Regions from separate parts of the Halomonas sp. HG01 genome, predicted to be linked through region 1. Evidence: riboswitches for the same ligand, from Rfam matches in the RefSeq annotation. Region 1 holds a riboswitch; the other holds the start of a gene.
What was found. Region 1 has a riboswitch for thiamine pyrophosphate ahead of UN84_RS01720 (sodium:solute symporter). Riboswitches for the same ligand answer to the same signal wherever they lie in the genome.
Positions count from the first base shown of each region.

Region 1 (3,161 bases):
AACCGTTCAGGCCGTACGCCGCACCGCGGCCGGGCGCCACCAGGCCACCAGCAGCGCCACCGCGCTGGAGGCCAGAAGCGCACCGAGGAAGGGCGGCAGGGTCGGCACCCCGTCGGGAAAGCTCGCCGCCAGCAGGCCATCGAGGGCACTGCCCGAGGCGACCCACCCCGGCAGCACCGCGCCCGCCAGCCCGGCGAGACCGCCGGCCAGCGCCGCCATGGCGCTCATCCGCGCCCACAGCCCCAGCAGCACCGGCACCACGATGGCCGCGCACAGCAGATCGGCGATCAGGAACAGTCGCAGCACCGAGAGCCCCTGCAGGGCGATCGCCACCACCGGCACCATCAGCGCCACGGTGACCCACCGCGCCGCCCTGAGCGACAGGCCGCGACGGCCGCTGCCGGCCACCACCAGCGAGGCGATGCCGTTCTGCAGGGTATCGACGCTGGAGGCCACCAGGGTCACCGCCAGCACCAGCGCCGGCAGCGCCAGCCAGCCCGGCGCCTCGGCGAGCAGCGCGAAGAACGGGATCGGCGGCTCGCCCAGCGACACGCCCGCCATGGCGGCCAGCATGCCGAGGCCGCCGACCACCGCCACCACCAGCACGGTGATGCCGCCGCCCAGCCAGGCGCCGCGCCCCAGCGCCCGGTCGTCCCGGGCCGCCCACACCCGCTGCCAGTAGCCCTGATGGAAGAGGTTGGCCGCGGTCACCGCGATCACCAGCGTCAGCGCCACGGACAGGGCATCCGCGGCGGGGATCGACGGCAGCGCGGCCTCGGCCGGCAGCTCGGGCAACCGGGCCAGCGCCACGCCGCCCACCACCCCCAGCAGGGCCAGCAGCAGCCAGGCCTGCCAGCGGTCGGTGGCCAGGCTCGCACGCAGCCCGCCCAGCGCGGTGTAGAGCAGGGTCGCCACCGCCACGCCGACCACCACCAGCGCCACCGGGACGTCCGACAGCAGCCCGGTGATGGCGCCGATGGCGGTCAGCTCGGCGGCCAGGAAGCAGCCCATGTACAGCACCGAGACCAGCGCCACCCAGCGGCGGATGCCGGCGCCGAAACAGGCCTCGGCGTACTCGCCGATGCTGCGCCCCTCCGGCAGGCGACGGCGGATGGCCGGGCCGAAGGCGCCGAGCACGATGAACGGCAGCGCCGAGCCGATGGCATAGCCGGCCAGACCCAGCGGGCCGACGAAGGCGCCGATCTCGGGCGGCGCGAAGAGGATCCAGGCCCCCATGCCGGAGGCCAGGAAGGAGAGCCCCAGGGTCGGGGCCGACTGGGAGTTGCGGGCGGTAACGTAGTCGTCGAGCGGGCCGTCGGCCCGGCGGGCACGCAGGCCCAGAACGGTGAAACACAAAAGCGCCGCGCCAAGCACGGCTGACGTCAGATAAGGCATGTCGCACTTCCTCCGCCGGTGTGAACCGGATCAGGTTCCAGGGTCAGCGACGCACGCTCTCTCAGCCCCGCCGATGCCGGCGAGACTCCCCTGGCGACAGTGAATGGATTAGTAGTGGCGATCCTCAAGACAGGGCCAAAATGGCCGATATCCGGATTGCCACGCCAGCATGACACATCCTTCCCGCCATTCGAACAACCAGCCCGGACCCCGCCATGCCGTTTACCGAAGCCAAGGAACACGCCCCCGGTTGCCTGCACCGGATCTTCGCCGAGCCCTACGCCGCCTTCGACAACGGCGTCCCCGAGCGCCAGCTGCACCTGCGCATCGCCCTCCAGGCGCTGCTGGAGGCGCCGATGCGCGAAGGGCGACTGACGCTCAGGGTGATCCACGGCTGGGAGAACGGCGGCTGCGCCCCCGAAGACCTGCGACATGGCGACCATGCGCTGGGCAAGACGGCCGACCTGCGTGCGATCGCCGAGCGCTACCAGCAGGCGCTGGACCGTCTCGCCCCGCTGCCGGGCGAGGCCGACAGCCTGCTCGCCGAGCCGCTGGCCAGTGCCATCGCCGGCGCCGAGGCCGACGGCCTCGAGGTCGACTCAGAGACTCGAGACAACCCGGCCCGCTGGCCGGCGTTTCCCCGCGGCCTGTCGCTCTATACCTTCTTCAAGGTCTATCACCGCCTGACCTACGGCGAGGACGAGGCCTACCGCTCGATCCGCTGCAATACGCCCGAGGGCAGCCGCGAGATCCACGAATTCCATCTGGAGGAAGGCGAATTCGCCATCGTTCGCCCCGCCGCCGACGAACCCGGCGAGTGCGTGCTGGTGCTGCACGTGGGCCAGCTGGAACCGCTGAGCGAGCTGCTGGAGATGGCCCATATCCGCCCCTAGGCGATACCGGAGCGGGGCCTCAGGAGGAGGCAGAAGCTTCCATGGAAGGGGCCAGGATCGCCTGAGACGTCATTGATCTTTAGCGCTTCGGAGGCGACCAGCGGCCCCCTACTCACCGCTGCCGTTCAAGGCAACAGCAGCTTCGCGGTGAGGTTGAGGGTGTCCGAGGCGCTCACCCCCTCGTCGTAGAAGTTGTGCTCATAGCTGGCCGTGAACTGCACCGGATACTCCTGAATCCTCACCAGCTTGTTGAGCGCAACGCCCAGGGGCAGGCTCACCCAATCATGCTGCTCCCAGTCATAGGTGATCGACATGTCGGAGGCCCCCGCCGACCAGCCATTCCCGAGGCTGTAGTTCACGATCGGCTGCACGATCGAGATATTCACGTCGCGGTAGTCGTCGTCTCCCGCCACCGTGAACACGTTCTGGTTGAACAGCCCCCATATCCCCCAGGGTTGGCTGGCCACGAAGCCCACGGCGGGACCGAGGCCCCATTTCTCGGCGCTCAGGCCGTCTTCCCCGGTCGGCAACAGCGCTACCGCACCCACGCCGAATCGCCCCCATGACCGGTCGAAGGTCACCAGGTCGAAGAGTGTCATGTCGGACCAGCCGCTCGAGTCATTCGGCGAGTCGGCCACGTAAGGCGCGGTGAGCCGGAAGATGTTGCTGGAGTCGCCCAGCGAGAACGGAATGGCGGCGCGGAACTGCATGCGGTTTCCGTCCTCGTCGTCGAGGTTGTGGTACCGGTACGTGTAGAAGTCCTGCAGCTGGAAGGCCATGACGGAGGCCGTCGGATCATTGGCTTCCGAGCCCAGGCCATCTTGCTGAGCGCTGGCTATCCCCGGGGAAAACATGGCAAAGAAGGTGGCGATC
Region 1 covers NZ_CP022134.1:370,509-373,669, reverse strand. The annotation lists gene UN84_RS01720 (sodium:solute symporter) at 7-1,395, opposite strand; TPP riboswitch at 1,385-1,497, opposite strand; gene UN84_RS01715 (hypothetical protein) at 1,611-2,288, shown strand; gene UN84_RS01710 (hypothetical protein) at 2,414-3,161, opposite strand, start outside.

Region 2 (3,161 bases), 1.5 Mb from region 1:
GATTGCCGGCGCGGCGTTCTGCATCAAGGCGTGAGGTCAGACCTCCTTGTACAGCTCGGCGCCCTCTTGGCGGAACTTCTCGGCCTGCTCCTCCATGCCCTTCATCACAGCGTCCTGGTCGCCGTCGAGGCCCTTGTCCTTGGCGTAGTCGCGGACCTCCTGGCTGATCTTCATCGAGCAGAACTTGGGCCCGCACATGGAGCAGAAGTGCGCCACCTTGGCCGAGTCCTTGGGCAGGGTCTCGTCGTGGTATTCCCGGGCGGTGTCCGGGTCGAGGCCCAGGTTGAACTGGTCCTCCCAGCGGAACTCGAAGCGCGCCTTCGACAGGGCATTGTCACGGCGCTGGGCGGCCGGGTGATCCTTCGCGAGATCAGCAGCATGCGCGGCGATCTTGTAGGTGATGATGCCGGTCTTGACGTCGTCCTTGTTGGGCAGGCCCAGGTGCTCCTTGGGCGTCACGTAGCAGAGCATGGCGCAGCCGTACCAGCCGATCATCGCCGCCCCGATGCCGGAGGTGATGTGGTCGTAGCCCGGCGCGATATCGGTGGTCAGCGGCCCGAGGGTGTAGAAGGGCGCCTCGTCGCACTCGCGGAGCTGCTTGTCCATGTTCTCCTTGATCAGGTGCATGGGCACGTGGCCGGGGCCCTCGATCATCACCTGGACGTCGTGCTCCCAGGCGATGCGGGTCAGCTCGCCGAGTGTCTCGAGCTCGGCGAACTGGGCCTCGTCGTTGGCGTCGGCCACCGAGCCCGGGCGCAGGCCGTCGCCCAGCGAGAAGGCGACGTCGTAGCGCTTGCAGATCTCGCAGATCTCCTCGAAGTGCTCGTAGAGGAAGCTCTCGCGGTGGTGGTAGAGGCACCACTTGGCCATGATCGAGCCGCCGCGGGAGACGATGCCGGTGGTGCGTCTGGCGGTGAGCGGCACGTAGCGCAGCAGCACGCCGGCGTGGATGGTGAAGTAGTCGACGCCTTGCTCGGCCTGCTCGATCAGGGTGTCGCGGAACACCTCCCAGGTCAGGTCCTCGGCCACGCCGTTGACCTTCTCCAGCGCCTGGTAGATCGGCACGGTGCCGATCGGCACCGGGGCGTTGCGGATGATCCACTCGCGGGTCTCGTGGATGTTCTCCCCGGTGGACAGGTCCATGATGGTGTCGGCGCCCCAGCGGATGCCCCAGGTCATCTTGTCGACCTCGTCCTCGATGGACGAGGTGACCGCCGAGTTGCCGAGGTTGCCGTTGATCTTCACCAGGAAGTTGCGGCCGATGATCATCGGCTCGGATTCCGGGTGGTTGATGTTGTTGGGGATGATGGCGCGACCCGCGGCCACCTCGTCGCGCACGAACTCAGGCGTGATCTCCTCGGGCAGGCGGGCGCCGAAGGCCTCGCCCGGATGCTGGTGGCCGAGGAGGCGCTCGACCTCCTCGCTGCCCATCGTCTGACGCTTCTGGTTTTCCCGAATGGCGATGAATTCCATCTCGGGGGTGATGATGCCCTGGCGCGCATAGTGCAGCTGGGTGACGTTCTTCCCTTCCTTGGCCCGGCGGGGCGTGCGGGTCAGCTCGAAGCGCAGCGGGGCGAGCATGGGATCGTTGGCGCGGCGGCGGCCGTACTCGGAGGTCGGCCCGTCGAGGAACTCGGTGTCGTCGCGGGCCTCGATCCAGGCGCGGCGCAGCTCGGGCAGGCCGCGGCGCAGGTCGATGGTGGCCTCGGGGTCGGTGTAGGGGCCGGAAGTGTCGTAGACCAGCAGCGGTGGGTTTTCTTCATCTGCGCCGGAGGTGCGGGTCGGCGACAGGCCGATCTCGCGGAAGGGCACGCGGATATCGGGCCGCGAGCCTTCGACGAAGACCTTGCGCGAGCCGGGCAGCGGGGCCACGGCGGCCTCGTCGACGCGGGCGCTCTCGTTGAGGAAATGGGTGGTCTTGCTCATGGTCGTGCTCCCTTGGCTTGAGTGGTTCGTCAGGGAGGACCGTCGGGGAGGACAGGGGCGGCCGGCGCCGAGGCGCCGCCGCGTGTCGCTTGATCCCTACGCTGGTCCTAGCCAGTTCAGGTTCAACGGGATCCATGCTTGGGCGCCTCGCGCCGCATGATCTCAGCCGTCTTCAACGGCACCCCGTCAAGCGTGGTGTGCCCGCTGTGGTGGCGGGCCTTATTGCATCATGTTGTCTGTTTGGTCCGGGCTCGCCGCAGAGCCGGGGAAGGCCGAAGAGGAGGTCCTACGCCAGGGATGGCGTCGGTAGCGTACAGGGAAGTATTCACAGCGCCTCCTCTGAGGCCTTCCCCGGCGATTCCTGTCTCAACGGCCAGCTTGCCGCTAAATCAGTCCGCGCGATCCAGGCCCATCTGCCAGAAGTCGATCTCCAGCCGGGTGGCGTCGCGGAACAGTCGCGCCAGCTGGTCGAAGCGCGCCGGCGTCACCTCACTGAGCCGCGCGTCCAGCCAGGCGATCTCGGCGTGCATCGCCTGCTGGAACTCGTCGCCCCGATACATGGCGATCCAGGCGTCATAGGGGTTGGCGTCGCCGCGCACGGTGAACGGCTGCGCCTCGAGCCAGTTGGCGATCTCGCCGTAGCCCACCAGGCAGGGGGCCAGCGCCACGCGCAGGTCGAGCAGGTCGCCGCGGCTGCCGGCGTCGAGCACGAAGCGGGTGTAGGCCAGGGTGGCGCGGGCCTCGGGCAGCGCCGCCAGGTCGTCTTCGGTGATGCCCCAGTCGCGGCAGAAGCCGCGGTGCAGGTCCAGCTCGACGTCGAGGATGGTCTTCAGGCCGTCGAAGGCCTGGCGCAGCTCGTCCAGGTCGCGGCTCTTGTAGGCGGCCAGGGCGTAGGCGCGGGCGAAGTGGATCAGGAACAGGTAGTCCTGCTGCAGGTAGTGGCGGAAGGCGTCCGCCTCGAGCGTGCCGGCGCCCAGGGCGCGGACGAAGTCGTGCTCGGTGTAGGCGCGCCAGTCGGCCTGGCAGGCGGCGGTGAGATCACTGAAGCGACGGCCCATCTTGCCTCCGATTCCGATGAGAGCGGATGCCGTAGGGTGCGCACGGGCGTAGCGGAGGCGGTGAGGGAGAGCCGGGGCACAAGGAGGGCGCGCCGGCCCGCCGCCTGATTCCCTACGCCGGTTCACGTGCGGCGCGTGCCACACCCACCCGGATCAGGTTCCACGGGACCAGCGCTG
Region 2 covers NZ_CP022134.1:2,564,240-2,567,400, reverse strand. The annotation lists gene thiC (phosphomethylpyrimidine synthase ThiC) at 37-1,926, opposite strand; TPP riboswitch at 2,003-2,122, opposite strand; gene tenA (thiaminase II) at 2,316-2,984, opposite strand.
Region 2: another riboswitch for thiamine pyrophosphate. It lies ahead of thiC (phosphomethylpyrimidine synthase ThiC); the one in region 1 lies ahead of UN84_RS01720 (sodium:solute symporter).